Regions from separate parts of the Cohnella yongneupensis genome, predicted to be linked through region 1. Evidence: riboswitches for the same ligand, from Rfam matches in the RefSeq annotation. Region 1 holds a riboswitch; each other region holds the start of a gene.
What was found. Region 1 has a riboswitch for cyclic di-AMP ahead of ACFPQ4_RS03595 (3D domain-containing protein). Riboswitches for the same ligand answer to the same signal wherever they lie in the genome.
Positions count from the first base shown of each region.

Region 2: another riboswitch for cyclic di-AMP. It lies ahead of ACFPQ4_RS06265 (C40 family peptidase); the one in region 1 lies ahead of ACFPQ4_RS03595 (3D domain-containing protein).
Region 3: another riboswitch for cyclic di-AMP. It lies ahead of ACFPQ4_RS05325 (APC family permease); the one in region 1 lies ahead of ACFPQ4_RS03595 (3D domain-containing protein).

Region 1 covers NZ_JBHSNC010000010.1:168,086-175,378, reverse strand. Annotated here, with positions in the region: gene ACFPQ4_RS03605 (potassium channel family protein) at 1-450, shown strand, start outside; gene ACFPQ4_RS03600 (polysaccharide deacetylase family protein) at 532-1,341, shown strand; gene ACFPQ4_RS03595 (3D domain-containing protein) at 1,343-1,981, opposite strand; cyclic di-AMP (ydaO/yuaA leader) riboswitch at 1,992-2,199, opposite strand; gene ACFPQ4_RS03590 (LysR family transcriptional regulator) at 2,384-3,292, opposite strand; gene ACFPQ4_RS03585 (succinate dehydrogenase cytochrome b558 subunit) at 3,496-4,161, shown strand; gene sdhA (succinate dehydrogenase flavoprotein subunit) at 4,225-5,982, shown strand; gene sdhB (succinate dehydrogenase iron-sulfur subunit) at 5,986-6,750, shown strand; gene ACFPQ4_RS03570 (M15 family metallopeptidase) at 7,039-7,293, opposite strand, start outside.
Region 2 covers NZ_JBHSNC010000019.1:56,007-63,299, forward strand. Annotated here, with positions in the region: gene ACFPQ4_RS06250 (hypothetical protein) at 1-244, opposite strand, end outside; gene ACFPQ4_RS06255 (SRPBCC family protein) at 581-1,066, shown strand; gene ACFPQ4_RS06260 (DEAD/DEAH box helicase) at 1,165-2,331, shown strand; gene ACFPQ4_RS06265 (C40 family peptidase) at 2,892-3,422, opposite strand; cyclic di-AMP (ydaO/yuaA leader) riboswitch at 3,427-3,567, opposite strand; gene ACFPQ4_RS06270 (hypothetical protein) at 3,782-4,591, opposite strand; gene ACFPQ4_RS06275 (M1 family metallopeptidase) at 4,605-6,599, opposite strand; gene ACFPQ4_RS06280 (hypothetical protein) at 6,763-7,293, shown strand, end outside.
Region 3 covers NZ_JBHSNC010000013.1:69,434-76,726, reverse strand. Annotated here, with positions in the region: gene ACFPQ4_RS05325 (APC family permease) at 1-1,789, opposite strand, end outside; cyclic di-AMP (ydaO/yuaA leader) riboswitch at 1,888-2,060, opposite strand; gene ACFPQ4_RS05320 (allophanate hydrolase-related protein) at 2,338-2,733, opposite strand; gene ACFPQ4_RS05315 (allophanate hydrolase) at 2,753-4,144, opposite strand; gene uca (urea carboxylase) at 4,163-7,293, opposite strand, start outside.

The DNA of each region.
Region 1 (7,293 bases):
GTCGTCGCGATCGGAGACGATGTCGAGGCTAGCATTTTAGCGACGATCCTGTTGCAGGAGCTCGGCGTGAAGAAAGTAGTGGCGAAGGCGGTGTCCGAGTTGCACGGCCGCGTGTTGGAGCGCATGGGCGTCGACCGCATTATTTATCCCGAGCGCGATATGGGCATTCGCGTCGCGCACCAGCTCGTCTCGCCGAATCTGCTCGATTACATCGAGCTTTCAAAGCAGTATACGATCGCGGAGCTCGCGGTTCCGCAATGCCTATCGGGACAATCGCTCGAAGACGTCAATCCGAGAGGACGGTTCGGTTGCAGCATCGTGGCGATTAACAAACCGAAGGGTATCATCATCGCGCCGGCAGCCAACGATGTGCTTGCCGAGAAGGACGTCATGGTCGTCATCGGGACGAACGAGCAAATTGAGCAGTTCCAGCACTCGCTCAACAAATAATCGATTTGCAGCCGTAAGTATGAAAAAGTTCCCACTTGCTCAGGATATAAGGTAGACGATCGGTCCTGGGAGGGTGGCACAATGGCAGGTTGGCGTTATCGAATCGCGGTGATGGTGCTGGGGGGCGCCGTCACCCTTTTATGTTTGATGGGGTCGGCTCGTTCGGCCGGAGCCGTACCGCCCGGCATACAGTGGACGGATTTGGAACGCAAATTCGAAGGGGTATTCGTCTTATCCGCTTCGCGCGAGTCTAGGAAAGTGGCGCTAACGTTCGATGACGTGCCGGATCCTAGATTTACGGGTCAAGTTCTCGACGTATTAAAGAAAAAGCACGTGACGGCTACTTTTTTCGCTATGGGGACGCGCAGCATGAAACATCCGGATCTGCTTAGGCGCATTAAGCGCGAAGGGCATGACGTAGGCAACCATTCCTACAGCCATCCGGATTTCTCCAAGCTGCCGGTCGAGGACGTGAAGCGGCAGATTACGCGCGCGGAGACGGTCATCGCGGGTATTATCGGTTACAAGCCGAAGCTTGTCCGCCCGCCGTACGGGGAAATTATGCCGGAACAGCTGGAGTGGGCGAAAACGCAAGGGTATACGGTCGTCAATTGGGACGTGGATTCCGCGGATTGGCGGCAATTGACTGAGAATGAAGTGTTCCGCAACGTGACGAAGTCGGTCAGGCCGGGATCGGTCATTCTTATGCATGCGGGAGGCGGGGAAGGGCAAAGTCTCGCCGGTACGGTCAAAGCGCTGCCTCGGATTATCGATTGGCTGAGGGAGCATGACTACGAGCCGGTCTCCTTGTCGGAGCTGCTCGGATTGCCGGTAAAACGCGATAACTCCCTCAAGCAGATGTTGCATCTGCCCGAAGGAGCTATCGAGTAACTTATTTCAAAATGTACACTTTCACGTTCTGAATGCCGAATTCGGAGACGAACGCCGGGGTGCCGGGAATGAAAATATCGACGCGTTTACCTTTGATGGCCGAGCCTTTGTCGGTCGCCGTTCCGACCATGCCGCCGACCGGCAAGCCGTTGAAGTCGTAGCCCGTAATGTACAGCTTCGTTCCGAACGGGATTACGCTCGGATCGACGGCGATCGTACCCAGCTTCAGCGCGTTGCCGAAGTAGTCGACGGCGCCCCAGGGGCCGTTTTCTTCCGGAGCCGACGAGTACGCCGTTGCTTTGATATCGAGCACTTTGGAGTATGCGAGCGAAACCCCTGCATTCGTGGTGATCGATTGCGCCGTAACCGACGGTTGCTCGGTCGACTTCGCCGTGACCGTGTTGGTCGTCGGAATCGAAAGCCGCAAGCCCGCGTAGATGTTCGTCGGGTCCACGTTCGGATTGGCGTCCAGCAGAAGCTGCGTCGGAATGCCGTAATATTGGGATAGCTTCCAGAACGTCGTCGTGTCCGTAGCGATGTGAGTCGTTGCCGCATGGGCGGTTAATGCAGGAATGAGCAGAGCGCCGCCCAAGACGAGCGATGCCGTGCGCGTGCCGAGATTCTTCAGTTTTCGGTTCATAAGTATACTTGCCTCCTAATAAAATGGGGCCGGCGAGGTTAGCTGTCGGGTTCGGATTGGGAGTACAACCCTACGATCGGACGAGCGACGTCTCCGTCGCTAAGTACGTTTCGATTCACCCCGAGTGCAGTCGGCGTTGGACGATGGCCGAGCCATCCGCGCCTATGCGCACGTTAAGTATTTTCCCCCGCACCAAATGGTTTAGGCCAGATTTGGTTGTCCATTCATAGGGAACGATTGTTACACGGTTCCACTCTGAATGGCTTAGATACAAACGTTATGCCGCTATCTTCCAAGATTGGCGGCAACCGTTTATACGTCTTGTAGAGGTTAACACAGCAGGCAGATCGTTGGAACCGGAAAATCCCGGCAATCGCCCTCAAACCCGCGCCGGGACTGCATTTACGGAGTGTTCGTCCGACGGCTGAAATAAGCGGTCATCTCGTCGATCAAATAGCGGGTCGAAGGCGCAAGCCATGCCGGATCCCCGTGAATGATCGATATCGTCCGCTTCGTCTCTTCCAGTTCCGGAATGCGGACCAGGTACAGGTCGTTGTCTGCGAGTAGCTGCTCGCGCATATACGATTTGGGCAAAAGCGTCCCGGCCCGGCACGCGGATAACAACCGGATGATGGCTTCGAACGAATCGATTTCCATGCGAACGTCCGGCTTCAGATTGTATTTACGGAACAGCTCGTCCGTGTGCGTGCGGTACCAGGTGCCCGGCGCGAACAAAATCATGGGCAATCCGTTCAGATCGGACATCGCCAGCTGCGTTCTCTCTAATATATAGTGCGTTCGGGGAAGGACGAGTATGAGGTGATCGTCAAATAAGGGTAAACTTGTAATGGCGGGATCGGCATCGACGGCGGACGCGACGAGACCGAAGTCGACTTTACGCTCCTTCACTAGCGTCGCGATTTCGTGCGCTTTGCCGGTGACCGCTTTGATCTCGAGCTGAGGATGTTTCTCCGTCATCGCTTGGATAAGCTCAGGCAACGTCGTCTGCAGCGTCGTTAGGCTAGCTCCGATCGTGGCGACCGGCGCTTCCTCGGACTTGAAAGCGTTCAGCTTTTGCAAGTAATTGCTGTGGAACCGGCGAAGCTCCAATGCGAATTCATAAGTCAGTTGTCCGGCCGCGGTGAGCTCAAGGCGTTTGCCGATGCGGCGGAACAGGGTCACTTCCAGCTCCGATTCCAGCTTGGCGATTCGCCGGGATAGCGCGGGCTGAGAGACGTTCAGCCGCTCTGCCGCTTTGTTCAGGCTCGTCTGCTCCACGATCGTGGCGAACGCGCGCATGTCATCAAGCATGTCGGACGACTCCTTCATTGTCGAATAAAGGTACCATATGCATAATCGTTATAAGTTATAATAAGAAATATGCAGTTCCATTATAAGCGAAAATAGAGTAACCTATAAAGCGGTGACTGATGGTGGCGAATGGCATTGAAGGCAATGTCTAAGAGCGTCCACAGCGACAATCGCACGGTTACGAAAGGAGAACACATACGGACATGAAAGGGAATTCTTACTTACCGCGCAAGCTTCACTCTTTGCTCGGTGTCATTCCGCTAGGCCTGTTCTTGGTCGAGCACGCATTGACGAACTACTCCGCATACGAAGGCGGAACCGAGGGATTCGCGGACAGCATCGACTTTTTGCACGGGCTTCCGTTGTTACCGTTCCTAGAGCTGTTCTTTATTTGGTTGCCGATTTTGTTCCACGGCGTTTACGGGTTGTACATGGCGTTCCAATCCAACCTTAACGTCGGCCGCTTCAGCTACTCCCGGAACTGGGCGTTCGCGTTGCAACGCGTTACCGGAGTAATCACGTTCATCTTCGTCGCTTGGCATGTCTACGAGACGCGCTTGCAAGTTACGTTCGGCAACACGACGTATGAACAACTCGGCTCGCATATGCACGATATCGTCAGCAATCCGGCCGTGTTCACGATCTATATCATTGCTGTCCTTGCGGCTACGTTCCACTTCGCCAACGGCATCTGGGCATTCCTCGTCAGTTGGGGAATCACGATCGGTCCGCGCGCGCAAAAAGTGTCCGCGAACATTTGCATGGGCATCTTCGTTATCGTGTCCGTGTTATTCTTGCTGTCGCTGATCGCGTTCCGCGGCGACGAGTTCGATGCCGCTGCGTCGATCGCTTCCGTAACGGCAGGTTAAGCTTAGGCAATCGCACCCAGTTTTGCTGAGGCAGAACTTTTTTTTAGGGAGGAAGAAGACGTAATGGCTACAGGTAAAGTCATAGTTGTAGGCGGCGGACTGGCCGGCCTTATGGCAACGATAAAAGCGGCTGAAGCGGGCGTACGGGTCGATCTGTTCTCGCTCGTTCCGGTCAAAAGATCGCACTCCGTATGCGCGCAAGGCGGCATTAACGGAGCAGTCAATACGAAGGGCGAAGGCGACTCCCCGTGGGAGCACTTCGACGATACGGTTTATGGAGGCGACTTCCTCGCCAACCAGCCGCCGGTTAAAGCGATGTGCGAAGCGGCGCCCGGCATCATTCACTTGATGGACCGGATGGGCGTTATGTTCAGCCGTACGCCGGAAGGCTTGCTTGACTTCCGCCGGTTCGGCGGAACGCAATACCACCGCACGGCGTTCGCGGGCGCGACGACGGGCCAGCAGCTCCTGTACGCGTTGGACGAGCAAGTTCGCCGCTGGGAAGCGGCCGGACTCGTGCAAAAGTACGAGCACTGGGAGTTCACGGGAGCGGTAGTGGACGACGACGGCATTTGCCGCGGCATCTCGGCGCAAGACTTGCGCACGATGGAGTCGGTCACATTCCGCGGCGACGCGGTTATTCTCGCGACCGGCGGTCCCGGCATTATTTTCGGCAAAACGACGAACTCGGTTATCAATACGGGTACCGCGGCCAGCGCGGTGTATCAGCAAGGTGTATACTACGCGAACGGCGAGTTCATCCAAATTCACCCGACGGCTATTCCGGGCGACGATAAGAACCGCCTCATGAGCGAATCCGCCCGCGGCGAAGGCGGACGGATTTGGACGTACAAGGACGGCAAGCCTTGGTACTTCCTCGAGGAGAAATATCCGGCGTACGGTAACCTCGTGCCTCGGGATATCGCGACTCGCGAAATTTTCGACGTATGCGTCAACCAAAAGCTCGGCATCAACGGCGAGAACAGAGTGTATCTCGATTTGTCGCATAAAGATCCGAAGGAGCTCGACGTTAAACTCGGCGGCATTATCGAGATTTACGAGAAGTTCATGGGCGACGACCCGCGCAAAATTCCGATGCAAATTTTCCCGGCGGTTCACTACTCGATGGGCGGACTATGGGTCGATTACAACCAAATGACGAACATCCCGGGCTTGTTCGCTTGCGGAGAGTGCGAGTACCAATACCACGGCGCGAACCGTCTCGGAGCGAACTCCTTGCTGTCCGCGATCTTCGGCGGCATGGTAACCGGACCTAAAGCGATCGAATATATCAAAGGATTGAAGAAGTCCGCCGAGGACGTATCGGAAAGCGTATTCGAGCGCGAGCGCAACAAGCAAGCGAGCAAATACGACGCGATCACGAAGATGGACGGCAACGAGAACGCGTACGTCATCAGCAAGGAGCTCGGCGAGTGGATGACGAACAACATGACCGTCGTTCGCCACAACGACAAGCTTCAGCAGACGATCGACAAGATCAAAGAGCTCAAGCAACGCTACACGAAAATCAACATCAACGATACGCTCAAGTGGAACAATGCCGGCGCGGCTTATACGCGTCAATTGTGGAACATGCTTGAGTTGGCGGAGTCGATGACGGTCAGCGCGCTCATGCGCGACGAGAGCCGCGGCGCTCACTACAAGCCGGACTTCCCGGGTCGCAACGACGAGAAGTTCCTGAAGACGACCAAGGCGAAGTGGACGGCCGAAGGGCCGCAAATTTCGTACGAAGAAGTCGACGTTTCCTTGATCAAGCCGCGTACGCGCGACTATTCCTCGAACAAGAAGAAGGAGGGCTAAGCGATGGCAGATACGGCAACGGCAAAACGAACGGTAAAGTTCATTATTACGCGTCGGGATCAGCCTGATGCCTCCTCTTATACGGAGGAATTCGAGGTTCCTTACCGCCCTAACATGAACGTCATCAGCGCGCTCATGGAAATTCAGCGGAATCCGGTTAAAGCGGACGGTTCGAAAACCGCGCCGGTATGCTGGGAATCGAACTGCTTGGAGGAAGTGTGTGGCGCTTGCTCGATGGTCATTAACGGCAAGCCTCGCCAAGCGTGTTCCGCGCTTATCGACCGTCTGGAGCAGCCGATCCGCCTCGAGCCGATGAGCACGTTCCCGATCGTTCGCGACCTCGTCATCAACCGCGAGCGGATGTTCCAATCGCTGAAGAAGGTCAAAGCTTGGATTCCGATCGACGGTACGTACGATCTGGGACCGGGTCCGCGCATGGCCGAGTCGAAGCGCCAATGGGCGTACGAATTGTCCAAGTGCATGACGTGCGGCGTCTGCTTGGAAGCCTGCCCTAACGTTAACGATCGCAGCACGTTCATCGGCCCGGCGCCGATCTCCCAAGTGCGCCTGTTCAATGCGCATCCGACGGGCGAGATGAACGCGTTCGAGCGTCTGGAAGCGTTGATGGAAGACGGCGGCATCGAAGGCTGTGGCAACTCGCAGAACTGCGTGCGCTCGTGCCCTAAAGGCATTCCGCTGACGACGTCCATCGCGGCGATGAACAAAGACACGACCAAGCACTTGTTCAAAAAGTGGCTGGGCATGTAATAGCAGCAAAAAACGCCCGCGGCGATCCTTGGATCGCTCGCGGGTGTTCTTTTGTGATTGGCAGTTAGTTGGAGTAACTCGATCCAGTCGAATAGAGGCATATGTGCCCCTAAATGCGTCGCTTGACTACCGATCAGCGGAATAGAGGCATATGTGCCTCTAAATGCATCGGATGATTACCGGTCAGCGGAATAGAGGCATATATGCCCCTAAAAGCTTCGAACACGCACGGAGTAGCAAGATAGAGGCATATGTGCCCTTAAACTCATCTCATCAATAGGACTGAAATTACTTAGCTGTGTTCCCCGCAGATTTGCCCGCCGACACGGCCACGGCGTCGAAAAATTCCTCTAACGTAATTCCTTTGTCCATCACTTGCTTCGCGACGTCGGTGCCGACATAGCGGATGTGCCACGGCTCGTAGGAATAGCCGGTAATGTCCTCTTTGTCTTTCGGATAACGGATGATGAAGCCGTGCTCGGCGGCATGCGCGACGAGCCATTTGCCTTCTAGCGTCTCCCCGTAGCTCTCTTCCAGCCCGTA
Region 2 (7,293 bases), on a different contig from region 1:
CGGAGCGATTGTGTCTATTCTCGAACGTGCCGTTATTCGTCTGACTACGGTCCGTGCGATCGAGTTGATCGGGTGCCGGAAGTTGCTGCGGCTGTTGTTGGACGGCGACGGGCACCGAATCGTTCAAGGATGAGGCGGTCGCTTGCTCGAAGGCGACGCTTGATCTGACCTCATGAAACAAGAGGGCAACGCCGACGGAAGCGACTGCGCCTATTTTCCATTTCAGCCATTTGTCCTTTTTCATTGGCGTGTGAGCCTCCTTGAATCGTTTCCGTGCAAGTAGAGTGTAACAGAGTCGGATATTTCCCGGTTACGAATTCATTATAGAGCCCATTCCTTAAACGAATATGATAATTGGCTGAAAGTATACTGAGCGTAGCCGTCTATGAGAAGGTAAATAATGAGAGACTAAAGGGCATGCTATAGTAGAGATAACGATAATAGCGGAAGGGGAGAGCCAGGCGGTTATACCGTGGCCGAATGGACGTTCACGGCGAGAACGGATAACGTTATTTTGAACTTGGTAGCCGATAAATTTCCGGACGCGCACGTCTGACGCATTCATTAGAGGAGAGATAGCATGCAAGCTTTGGCTTCATTAGAGAAAGCCGGCGGCGAATACATAGCGCGTTTCGAACGTCATCTGAAGCATGAGGTCGAACAAGCGTGGTCATGGTTGACGCACAATGACAAGCTATCGCAATGGTTCTCCGAATTAAGCGTCGAGGACCTTCGGGAAGGCGGCATCATTAAATTCGATATGCGCAACGGCACGTTCATAGATATGCGGATTATAGAGGTGGTATCTAATTCCGTTCTTTCCTATACGTGGGGCGAAGATAGCGTTCGGTTCGAGTTGAGCTCGGAGCCCGGCGGCTGTCGAATGCTGCTAATCGAGAAGATCGGCAAAATAACGGATCATACGCCTAAAGACCTTGCCGGGTGGCACGTTTGTCTGGACGTTATCGAGGCGCTTCTGGACGGAAGAACGATCGAATCGCGCATGGATTTATGGGCGGTCGAGCACGAGAAATACAAAGCGCTAATCGCGGGCGTAAACAACTGACTTGGATCAACGCGGTAGCGGGATGAGTTGCAGGTTATCCTGCGGACGGGTATGATCGTAGAATCGGGTTAGACGAACGATAACGAGAAGGAGATCTTATGACATTCCAAGATTTGAACATCGTGCCTTCGATACTGAAGGCATTAGCGCAAGAAAACTACGTAAAGCCGACGCCGATCCAGGAGCAAGCGATTCCGCCGGTGTTGGCGGGAAGAGACTTGTTCGGCTGCGCGCAGACGGGGACGGGAAAAACGGCTGCATTCGCGCTTCCGATCATACAACTTTTAAGCGAGCAACCGGCTGGGCAACAGGGGCAGCGGCGTCCGATTCGCGCATTGATCCTCACGCCGACGCGTGAGCTCGCGATTCAAATTGACGACAACATCCGGGCGTACGGTAAATTCACGAAGCTGCGCAGCGCGGTCATCGTTGGCGGCGTATCGCAGAAAGGCCAGGAGGAATCGCTCGGGCGTGGCGCGGATATCGTTATCGCGACGCCGGGAAGACTGATCGACTTAATGAACCAGAACGTCGTCGATCTGCGTCACGTACAAATTCTTGTCCTGGATGAAGCCGATCGGATGCTCGACATGGGCTTCGCCCACGATATGAAGAGAATCGTCGCCAAGCTGCCGACGAAGCGTCAGACGTTGTTTTTCTCGGCGACGATGCCGCCGGAAATCGCGGAGATGGTGAAATCGTTGCTCGTGAATCCGGTGCGCATCGAGATTACGCCGGTGTCCTCGACGGCGGATCGCATTACGCAATCGGTCTATCTCGTCGATAAGCCGAACAAGCTGCAATTGCTCATTCATTTGCTGCAGGATAAGTCGATCGTGTCCGCGCTTGTGTTCACCCGCACGAAGCATGGCGCCGACCGCGTCGTACGCGGATTGAGCAAGGCGCAAATTTCGGCGCAGGCGATTCACGGCGATAAGTCGCAGAACGCTCGCCAGGCGGCGCTGAACAACTTCAAGAGCGGCGCGACTCGCGTGCTCGTGGCGACGGACATCGCGGCCAGAGGGATCGACATCGACGAATTGTCGCATGTTATCAACTATAACCTTCCGAACGTGCCGGAAACCTACGTGCATCGGATCGGCCGTACCGGCCGCGCCGGACTGAGCGGGATCGCGATTTCCTTCTGCGAATACGAGGAGTTGCCGTATTTGAAGGACATCGAGAAGCTGATCAAGAAGAAAATTCCGCAGGTGGAAGATCATCCGTATCCGATGGAAGCTGCCGTCCCGGCTGGGAAGGCTTGATTTGTTGGAGGACGTATGCGGCTGTAGCGGTGCGGGGCACGGTTACAGAGTTGCGCAGGTGAGATTGTTCGCTGTAGCGTTGCGAGGCGAGGTTACAGGGTCGCGATGGTGAGAATGTTCGCTGTAGCGTTGCAAGGCACGGTTACAGGGTCGCGAAGGTGAGATTGTTTGCTGTAGCATTGCGAGGCAAGGTTACAGGGTCGCGATAGAGAGAATGTTCGCTGTAGCGGTGCGAGGCACGGTTACAGGGTCGCGATAGAGAATTTCGTCGCTGTAGCGTTGCAAGGCACGGTTACAGGGTCGCGATGGTGAGATTGTTCGCTGTAGCGTTGCGAGGCAAGGTTACAGGGACGCGAGGGTGAGAATGTTCGCTGTAGCATTGCAAGGCAAGGTTGCAGAGTCGAGATAGAGAGTTTCGTCGCTGTAGCGTTGCGAGGCGAGGTTGCAGCGACAAATGCCCGTTGGCATTCACACAAATCTGCCCGCGCACCGCGCACAAAACGCAAAAACAAAGCCCCGCCATTTGGCGGGGCTTTGTCGTGTGATGGAATAGCCGAAGCTTATTCCAACGGTTCATCCGTAGCGCCCGAATCTGCAGGTCCGGTTAACTCGTCGTCCGCCGGATCGTACTCGGTTGCCAATGCTTCATAAGTTTCCGTGTCCATAACGCGACGGGCGGTAACGAATATGTTTCTGTAGGCTTTCTCGGACAGGCTGCTGATCGTAATGCCTCTTCTAACGGAAGCATGAGCGAACTTGCCATCGCCGACGTAAATGCCCACATGAGATATTGTTCTGCCGTTCGTTTTGAAGAACACGAGGTCTCCCGGACGCAAGTTGTCCTTGGAGACTTTCTTTCCTTGCGTTGCTTGATCTCTAGAGGATCTCAGGAGATCGATGCCCAGTTGCTTGTATACGTATTGCGTGAAGCCGGAGCAATCGAAGCCTTTGGTCGACGTACCGCCGTAGTGGTAATCGACGCCGATCAGCTTGTCGATCTCGTTATCCAGCTTGGAATCCGCGAACACGCTTCCGACTTGGACAAGCAAGAGCATTGCAAGAGAAAAAAGAATGACCGATAGCTTGCGCAAAGCTGGTGACTCCTTCCAATGCCTACGAGGTTAGCTGGAGGGTTCGGTTGAAGGTTCCCTATGGCTCCTGCGAAGCGAAGCCAATTCACCCGTACTAAATGGTTCCCCCGTTCCCCGGTGCGCGGGGACTCGGCAAATTTTTTACACACAGCCTTAGATATTCGGTGATTCTGACGAATTTCCTGCAAATGCTAAATTAGAATTTATTAATCTTGATTAGTTTACTGGGGATTTACACCGTCCTTTCCGCACATTTTTACTCGCCGATAATAACGCCAAACCCCGGCTGCCCTCCAAAATGGAGAGCAACCGGGGAGTGTCCCGGGCAGATCATGTCGAATAGGGGACAAAGAGGCAACTTACGATTCGCGCCAGACGTGATATTGAGAAGCCGATGTCCACAGCGTCAGAAGCGAACGGACGAAGTGGAAGGCCTGATGCAGCGCGACGGCGAGAAACCCTGACCAGAGAAGCGCGACGGCCGATGCCGCCAAAGACACCGCGATCCCGATGCCGACCATGACGAGCGTGACGGCGATTAACGGGAGCCCTTTGCGCAGCGCGTGTCCGCCGCCTTTCAATACCCCTTCCTTGGATACGGCTCCGAACTGCATGAACTGAAACAGCAGGTGGAGCAGGAACCCCCAGGCGAGCCATAGGACGGCGTAAGGGAGCAACCCTTGCATCCAATCCGATACGGAATCGTCGGAATAGAAGCGGTCTCGGGCAAGCGGCAGCAGCCATAGGGCGGGGAGCGCGGACAGTCCGTTCTCCAGCCAGTAAAGCGCGGTCACCGGTTTCCATGCCCGCCTCATGCCGGACAGCACCTGCGTACCTGCTCCATCCTCCGCATGGTGGAAGGAGTAGTATACGCCGGCGTTCAAGAGCGGCGTGAGAATCATGCGCACGAGCAGCAACGCGCCGAGCAGCAGCAATGTTTCGTTAAGTAGATCAGTCTTAAGGATGCGGAACTGCGCTTCGACGAGAAACAGCTTGGCGGCGTCCTCGTTCGGATGATCGCTCGGGTAACGCGCCAATATCGGCGTCACGACCGAGTCGACGAACCGGTAGAGGAAGAATCCCCACAGCAGGCGGTACAGAAATAGGAGAACCAACACATACTTATGCCGTACGGTCATGTCCCATCCCTTTTTTAATCGTGCTCTCATGGATCCCATCACCTCACCAGGCTATCGTTCCGAATATTCCTTCGATCAGCTGCGTAATGCCGGACGACCACCGCGTCCTGTCCTGTTTAGGTACTTCGGCCTTTAAGTAGTTGTTATATCTGCGATTGTCGAGCACTACGTTCATGGACGGATCGATGGCGGCGAACGACAACGGGGAAGCGGATTTCAGTTGAATTTGAACGTGATCCTGTACACCGTCCCATGTTTTGCGTATCGTCTGTCCGTTATCGAATTGGAAAAACACGCTAACCGGATGCGCGCTGCCGCCATAACGGCGTAACTGGACGCGAGTCTCGTACGTATCGCCAGTCTTGCGGGCGTATATCCCGTCTACGGCGAAATCGCTCATCTCTGCGCGCTGCACGTACGATTGGAAGAAGGTGTCCCACTTTGTCTTCGTGACCGTCTCGACGACTTTTTGGAAATCGGTGTAGGCGGGATGCTTGAATCGGTATTTCTGATAATAGGTGCGCATGATCTTCGCCATCGTCTTGTCGCCGACTTGCCGTTCCAAGGAGGTTAGCACCAGCTTGCCGCGCAAGTAGACGTTTTCCGCGTACTGATCGGAGTTGCGGAACTTCCAAGAAGACTGGTTGAGCGGCTCCGGATCCGTCAAATAGCTGGCTTCGATTGGCGTACTCGGGACAATGCCGTAGATGGCGGACATTAGCTTATCCTCTGTATAGGATGTGAAGCCTTCGTCCAGCCAAGCCTCCTCGAACTCGTTGGAGGCAACCAAGCCGTACCAATACTGATGCGCGATCTCGTGAACGAGCGTGCGTTCGAGATCGTAGCCCGGGTTAGCGCTGCTGGCGGCCGCGCCGGTTACTAGCGTCGGGTATTCCATTCCGCCCGCGCCGTTGCCTGCTGCGGGAGGGATGACGATCGAGAGCGTGGCGTACGGATATTCCCCGTACCACTCGCCAAGCTTGGCGAGCGCGGATTTGGCCGCATGCATGTAACGGTCTTGCAGCTTGGCGTGCAGCGGATCGAGGTAGAGCTTGATCCGGACGCCGGGAATGCCGGGAGAAGAGAACGAGTCTTCCACGTACGTGAAGTCCGGCGATGCCGACCAAGCGAAGTCGTGTACGTCGTCCGCGTAGAACTGTACGGACTTCCTGCCGCCGGAGATGCTCGGCGTTTTCGTTTGGAACCCGGTCGCGGCGACTTTGTAATCCTGAGGCACGTTAATACGGACGCTATAGATGCCGAAGTCCGAATAGAACTCGGAGTTGCCGTGATATTGGTGCAGGTTCCAGCCTTCCGTCGTTCTGCCCCGCGTGCCGATCGTCTCGTAGACGGCGACCTTCGGGAACCACTGGCCGGCCATGACGAAGTCGCCTGCTTTGCCCATGCGGGCGAACACGTCCGGCAATTTCACCTGAAAATTCATGTGCAGCGTGACGGACGAGCCGGGCTTGACCGCTTGCGGAAGCCGGAGCGTCACGAGCGTGCGGTCGGTTTTATTGCCGTCATCCGGTTGAACGTAGTGAATGCGAGGAAGCAGCGTCTCGCCTTCTTCGGTCGTAAGAGCGGTGAGCTCCATGCTTCCGTAGCTGCCTTCTTTCATTTTGTCGCCGCGCAGCTGTCCGCCGCTCTCCGCGATGAAAGTGCTGCCGGGAGAAAAAGCGTTCGGGTACAGGTGGAAGTACAGATCGGCTACCGACTTGCGCCCGGGGTTCTTCCAGGTTACGGTCTGCTGGCCGTTGAGCGTTCCGTCCTTCTCGTTCAACGTGACGTTGATGTGGTACTCCGTGATCCGATTGCTTAGTACCGCCGCTTTGGGCGTCAACAACGTATCCGGTGCCGGATCCGTCTTCTGCTGCGCGGAGGAAGGCGGGGCGGCCGCGAACTCGGCCGAGAGTTCGGAGGCCGGCAGTGAATATTGCTCCACCCAAGCGTCGGCAAAGCCGAATTTGACGGAGCTTACAAGAATTGCGGCGGCCGCGATGAAAAGCAGCATTCGCAGCGAACGGCGTTCAGGCATACGGATAACCCTCCCGTTGACAAGCATCTACGGGATATATATGACGGTTGTCCTTCGTTCATGCCCCTGTCCAATCGGGATTTAGTCTTTACACTCATCCGTCTGAGATGGTAGATTCTCCTTACGGACATAGTCGATCGGTTGATCGGGAGGTCATGCGAAGTTGAGCGTTAAGATCAGAAGATTCGCCGTGTTAACGGGAATCGTTGCCGCACTTCTTCTCGCAGCAGGCGTCGTTGTTCAGCAAATCTACGACAAAGAGTCGCCGGAAACGATTGTTAAACTATTCGCAGCAGAACCGAAGGAGCCATCGCCGTCGTTGACGTTCGCCTTATCCCAGGAAGGGTACGAGGCCATAGAGGGCCAGACATACGAAGTCTCTTTGGAAGAGTGGGGCAAGTCAACGTTCGTCACCGCGAAAAGAGAAGACGGAAGAGCGCATACCGCCCTTTTCCTTGCGGATGGTACGGGTCATATTACGTATCGGTTTCCCGAATTTTACGGCAATGAACGAGGCTCGCTGGAAGGGATTCGCGCGCTGGATTTCCGGGATGCCAACCATGATGGGTTGACCGATGTTATCCTCATTGCGGAATACGTATCGGGAGTGGGCGAGGAGGGAGCGGATTCCTTCCCTATCGCCAGTGTATATTTGCGGGACGGTCAGAAGTTCAGGTCGCTGCCCATGCTCGAC
Region 3 (7,293 bases), on a different contig from region 1:
TTACGTCTTTGCGGTAGAGCAGATGCGCGCGAATCATGAAGCTGGTCTGGTTGTGCAGGATGTTATGCCAGCCCTTCTTCGGGATGAACTGAGGGATGATGACCGTCACCTGGTAGTTCGACTCGCTCGCCTTGCGCTGTACCGTATCGATGAACTTGCTAAGCGGCTGAATAATGCTCCGGTAGTGGGAGTGCAGCGTCACCAATCGGATGTCCGGCCGCCACTTGCTCCATTTTTCCTCGAACAGCGCCTCGTCTTCCCGTTCGAACGGGATGTAGACCGCGATAATTTGATCCGCGTTAAGCGATTGCGCATAGTTAACCGAATGCTCGACGACGTGCGTAATTCCGGATACCGGTACGATGATGACGTTGCCTTTGATCGGCACGGTCGGCTCGCAAGTGGCCAACCGCAGTTGTTCGCCTACGGCTTCGTAATGCTTTTTGATCCGTTGGAAAATAAAGATGATCATCGGCATGAACACGAGAACCGGCCACACTTGGCTGAACTTCGTAACGAAGAACATCATCGTGACGGTAAAGCAAATGATCGCGCCGATCGTATTAATGATGAGCTTCGGAATCCAGCCGCTCGGCTTCTGACGAACCCATTTCACGATCATGCCCACTTGCGCGAGCGTGAACGGAATGAATACGCCGACGGCATATAGCGGGATAAGCTGCTCGGTTTGACCCTTAAAAGCAATGATTAGGATGATCGACAGAAAGCCTAGGCTAATTATTCCGTTCGAATAACCCAACCGGTCGCCCCTGATCGTGAACATGCGCGGAATGAACTTATCTTTCGCCAGATTGACGGCCAAGAGCGGGTAAGCCGAATAGCCGGTATTCGCCGCGAGAATCAAGATCAATGCCGTCGTGCCTTGAATGAAGAAGTACATAAAGTGCCGTCCGAACGTGTGCTCGGCGATCTGGGAGACGACCGTTACGTCGTGCTTCGGCGTTACGCCGTAGTAATACGCCAGCATCACGATGCCGGAGAATAAGATCGCGAGCAACACGCCCATCGCGATCAATGTCTTCGCCGCGTTGTTGGGCGCAGGCGATTTGAAGTTCGGAATGGCGTTCGAGATCGCTTCGACCCCGGTAAGCGCCGAGCTACCCGAGGCGAACGCCTTCAAGAGCAAGAACAAGGAGATGCCCGCAACCGGCGTGCCGACCGAAGTATGCAGCTCCGTCGACACGTCGCCCGTAGCGATCTTGTAGATCCCTACGCCGATCAGGATGAACAGCGCTAGCACGAACAAGTAAACCGGATACGCGAGTATCGAGGCCGATTCCGTAAGCCCGCGCAAATTCAATATCGTAATGAAAACAACGAATATGACCGCGATAATGACCGTGTAGGGATGAAGACTCGGGAAAGCCGACGTTATGGCGTCCGTGCCGGCCGATACGCTTACCGCTACGGTCAGAATATAGTCGACGAGCAATGAACCGCCCGATACTAGTCCAGCCGATAACCCTAAATTTTCCTTCGATACGACGTACGCCCCGCCCCCGTGAGGATAGGCGAAAATAACTTGCCGATAAGATAAAATTAACGCCAGCAACAGGATCAATACGCCGATCGCGATCGGAACCGAATACCACATTGCGGCAGCGCTGATCGTGACCAGGACAAGCAGGATCTGCTCCGGACCGTAAGCAACCGACGACAAGGCGTCCGAGGATAAGATGGCCAGCGCCTTCGTCTTGATCAGCTTTTGCTCCCCTAATTCGTTCGATTTAAGGGGTCGCCCGATCAACAATCTTTTAATGGAATGCATGCCTTACACCGCCAAGTCTAAAGTTATGAAGTCGATACGATGACACAACAAAAAAAACCGCAGAGGTTTCCCCTGCGGCCGGTAATCGTGCCGAAGTTGTGTCTCCTCTAAGACGCTTACGAGGTTAGCTGACGGATTCGGGCGTGTAGAGTCGCCCTACGATAACGGTCTAATGACGCGTTCATCGATTCACCCCGCGCGGCGAGCGGAAAGCCCGTCGCAGATTGGTTCCCCCGTTCCTTAGACTTCAAGGACTCAGCGTATGCTTTTATTATGAAGTTGATGGAATGATCATATTCCTCTCGCTCCGATCTGTAAATCTCGATTTTCCGTCCGATTCCGGCGTAATCGCCATATTTGCGTCATGAATGCGCATACACTTCGCCTACCCGTCGCGCAGCATCTCCACCATGCCTCATTCATCGAATTACCGCTTGCGGTTGATCTGCCGCTTGAAAAAGCGAATAATAAGCCCTTCCCGTATCAGGGCTTATTATTCGCTGGCTACGCCGGTTATATTTGACGATATACATGGGAAAATTTGTTATTCACTTATTTAGGTTTCTCCAGCTTCCGAGGCTCGTAATATCTTCCGCGCCTGCCCATTCGGATGCGTAGCCTTCGCATATGAAGCCAGGCACTTCCGTACCGTCCGCTAGCTCGACCTTGCCGATTCCGAGCGGACTCGGAATCAAGGCGACGAACGAGCCGAACGCCGTCAACGGCAGCTCCCACAGTTCCAATGCGATTGGCGCGCCGCCATTGGTGAGCTTGATTAATCCCGGCTTCGCCGGCGTCGTCGGCAGCTTGAGCAAGCGATACTTGGCGGCCGTCGTCGACTCTCGCACGAACGTCCCTCCGCGTTCCAGCAGCTGTTTCTCGAGCGGGAATCCGCGCATATGCAAGCCGCATACCGCCACTAACGTAGTGTCCGAAGTTGACATGGGCATTCCTCCTGGAAGTTTATTGGCGTATCGGGGACAGCGGATTTGCGATCCGCGCTTGGGTCTGCGCCACGGCTTGCGCGCAGCCGCGGATCAGATCTTCCCGCTCCGCCGTAGCGAATAGCGTGATGCCGAACGGTAACTCCGCCGCCGCATCACCCGCCGGAATCGCGATCGCGCATAGATCCAGCAGGTTGCAGTGGTTTGTATACCTTCCCATGTCGCGGTTCGTCGCAATGGGGTCTTGCCGTACTTGCTCGCGCGTCCAAGTGCCGCCGGCCGTCGGCATGACGAGCACCGCGTCCTTCAGCCGCATGCGCGCTTCGAGCTTGTAAGCTTGCAGCTTGTGCATCGCTTGGAACAACGACGCGGCCGAATGCTTGGGGTCGGCTCCCGTTCTAAGAATGCGTTCGGTCACGGGAAGCGATGCTCCCGGATTCGCCTCGACGAACGCGCCGAGACCCGCCCATCGCTCCGCTACCCACGGACCTTCGTACAGAACGGATGCAGCTTCGCCGTACATCGCGACGTCGACTTCCTCGACGGGAATGTCCAGCGTCCGCAGCGTCGCGACCGCAGCCTGCCAAGCCTGCTCGTATTCGGCCGCGTAAGGGCCGTAGAACCCCAGCGTGCCCGCGGTCGGCACGCAGATGCGCGATGGCAGCGCGGCGGTCGGCGAGGGCAGCGGTCGGGACCAAGGGTCGCTCTCGTGAGGACCGCGAACGACACGGTCGACCTCGAACGCATCGGCAGCATCCCACGCGAATACCGTGACGCAGTCCAAGCTCTCGCACGCAGGCACGACGCCTCGCACCGGCCACGCGCCAAGGCTCGGCTTATAGCCGACGAGCCGGTTCAGGTGTGCCGGAACGCGCCCCGAGCCCGCCGTATCGGTGCCAAGGGAGAATGCCGCGTGACCGCGAGCTACCGCGACCGCCGAGCCGCTGCTCGAGCCGCCGCTAATGAGTTCTGGCCTAAGCGCGTTATGCGTCTCGCCGTATGGACTTCGCGTCCCGACGAGCCCCGTGGCGAATTGGTCGAGGTTCGTCTTGCCTAGCGGAATCGCTCCCGCTTCGATGAGCCGGGCAACGACCGCGGCATCCTCGGAGGGCTGGTAGGCGTACGCCGGACAACCCGCCGTCGTCGGCGCGCCGGACCAATCGATATTGTCTTTGATCGCGAACGGAATGCCCCACAGCGGCGCTTGCGCCGGATCGATTCCGTTCAACCGAAGGAGAAAAGGCTCGATCCGAGACCACTCCGGCGGAGTGATCCATATATTCATTTCTTGATCCTGCTTCGCGCGAAGGATAATCTCCCCCACGACCTCTGCCGGTGTCGTCTCGCCGCTCCGATAACGCTCCCTAAGCTCATTTATCTTGAGCGCTTGAGGTGTTTTGGCCGCGTCCATAAGTCTCCTCCTCGTCCTTTACTTCATAATACTGGCGATAAGCTGCCCCGAATGCACCGGATCCCCTGGCGTAACGAAGAGCGAGCCGATGATTCCGTCCGAGGGAGCTTGCTGGGCGAACTCCATCTTCATGCTCTCTTGGATGATGAGCGTGTCGCCTTTCTTCACTTCCTGTCCCGGCGTCACGAGCACTTTCCATACGCTGCCCGGCATCGGCGTCCGTACGGCGACGGCGCCTTCCGGCAGAACGTTCTCTTCGGTAGGCTTCGCCGTCTCTTGCTCGGAGACATACTCGGCGAGACCAAGCCGCTTCCAGCTCTCCCGCTCCGCCTGGAAAGCCGTCTGCTGCTTATGCTTGAAAGCGTCCGCGCTCTCCTTGATCGAGTCGAGGTACGCCAAGTACTCGCCGAAGTCGAACTCGGTTTCCGTAATATCCGCTTCGAACCGGCCGCGCAGGAAATCTTCGCGCAAGACGAGCAGCTCCTCGGCGCTGACCGGATAAAATTGAATTTGATCGAAGAAACGTAGCAGCCACGGCTGGCCCGGCTTAAAGCTCGCCGTCGGGCGCAACTTATTCCACATTTGTACCGTGCGTCCGACGAATTGATATCCGCCAGGCCCTTCCATGCCGTAAACGCACATGTACGCTCCGCCTATACCGACGGCGTTCTCCGGGGTCCAAGTGCGCGCCGGGTTGTACTTCGTCGTCACGAGCCGATGACGCGGATCGGTCGGCGTCGCGACCGGCGCGCCGAGATAGACGTCGCCAAGTCCGAGCACGAGGTAATTCGCTTCGAACACGATGCGTTGCACTTCCTCGATGCTGTCCAGCCCGTTCACCCGCCGGATAAACTCGATGTTGCTCGGACACCAAGGCGCATCGGGGCGTACGTTCTGCTGGTAACGGTCGATCGCTACCCGCGTAGCCGGGTCGTCCCAAGACAGCGGCAGGCGGACGATCCGCGAAGGCACGCGAATCGAATGCAACGGAGGCAGCGCTTGGTCGATCTCTACGATGCGCTTGCATGCTTCCATAGCCGTAATTCGCGAAGGATCGATATGCACTTGCAAAGAGCGGATTCCCGGCGTCAGATCGATGACCGGAATCGCGTCGCTGGCTTTGATCGCCTGCATTAAGGCGTTCGCTTGGAAGCGAAGCGCCAAGTCCAGTTCGAGCTCTCCGTATTCGACGAGCAAATATTGATCGCCGCAGCAACGGATCGTCAGCGGATACCGGCGGCTTTCGGAAACGTCGCGATGCAAAATCGGGTAATCGGTTCGGAAGTCGGACGCCGCCGATGGCGGCAACACGACAGGCTCGAACGCTTCCCGCTCGCCTTCGCCAATCGCATGCAGGTTAAGCTCCTGCGCCGAACGCAACGCTTCGGCCTCTTGCAGCGTCAGCAACCGGAAGCGCACGGTGTCTCCTGGGTGCAACTGACCGAGCTTCCATAGCTCGGCGGTCGCCGTCGTCACCGGGCAGACGAAGCCGCCTAGACTCGGACCGTCCGGACCAAGCAATATCGGCATGTCGCCGGTGAGATCGAGCGTGCCGACCGCATAGGCGTTATCGTGAATGTTAGAAGGATGAAGGCCCGCTTCGCCTCCGTCCTCTCTGGTCCAGAGAGGCGCGGGTCCGATCAGCCGGACGCCCGTGCGCGAGCTGTTGTAATGAACCTCCCAGGCCGTTTCCGTCAGCTGAGCCAAATAACCCGGCCGCAGAAATTCTTCCGTGCAATGAGGTCCTGGAATAACGCCTATCGTCCACGCTTTAGTCATTAGAGGGCGATCCGCGTAGGCGAGTTCATCCGAGTCCGAGACAGGGTCAACTACGCCCGGAACGCCGTCGACGGAGCTCGCGTTCACGTTCAGCACGTCGCCGGTCCGAATCGCGCGTCCGCCGTGACCGCCGAAATTGCCGAGCGTGAAAGTCGAAGCGCTGCCCAGAATGCGCGGCATGTCTAATCCGCCGCCGATAAGCAAGTACGTGCGCATTCCTTCCTTCGCCTCGCCGAACGTAAGCACTTGCCCACGGCGAGCGCGGATCGCTCGGTACATGTGAACGGGTTCATCGTCGAGCGTCGGCTGCATGTCGGCGCCGGTGACGCAGAACGTCATGTCGCTGCGTAGCCGAAACGAACCTCCCCGCAACGTCATCTCGAGACCTGCGGCATCGTCCGCGTTGCCGAGCAGCTTGTTGCCGATCCGGAACGATAGCGGGTCCATCGGTCCGCACGGCGGAACGCCGACGTCCCAATAACCGACGCGGCCCGGATAATCCTGAACCGTCGTCTGAACGCCGCCGTCGAGCACTTCGAGCGCGCGCTCTTCCGGCTCGAATCCGCCCAGCAGCTGCGTGTAGACGTTGCCGCTTACGCAATCCTCGCTAGCGAGGAGCGCCTGCAAATATTGCAAGTTCGTCGTAATCCCATAGAATCGCGTGTCCGACAACGCGGCGGCCAGCTTGCGAATCGCATCCTCGCGATCTACGCCCTTCACGATAATTTTCGCGAGCATAGGGTCGTAGAGCGTCGTCACGGTCATGCCGTCCCGCACCCACGTCTCGTTGCGGGCATCCGAAGAGAACTTCGCTTGATCCATCTGTCCCGCGCTCGGGCGGAACCCTTGCAGGCAATCTTCCGCATAGATCCGGGCCTGAATGCTATGTCCGCTTGGCTGCGGCACGCGATCGGCAAGCCCCGTCATCTCGTCAGCCGCCTCGCGAACCATCCACTCGACGAGGTCGAGCCCAAGCACCTCTTCGGTCACGCCGTGCTCGACCTGCAGCCGGGTGTTTACTTCGAGGAAGTAGTACTCGCAAGTTTCCGGGTCGTACAAATATTCGACCGTCCCCGCGCTGCGGTAACCGACTTCCGCCGCCAGCCTGCGCGCCGAATCCAACATGCTCGCCCGCGCATCTGCAGGCAAATTCGGCGCCGGCGTCTCTTCTATGACTTTCTGGTTCCGGCGTTGAATGGAGCAATCCCGTTCTCCGAGCGCCACCACTTCCCCGAACCGGTTGCCGAAAATTTGCACCTCGACGTGCCGCGCCTTGGCGATGTATTTCTCCAGAAATACGCCGCCGTTCTTGAAGTTCGCCTCGGCGAGGTGTCTGACCGAATCGAACGCCGCGATCAGCGTCGCTTCGT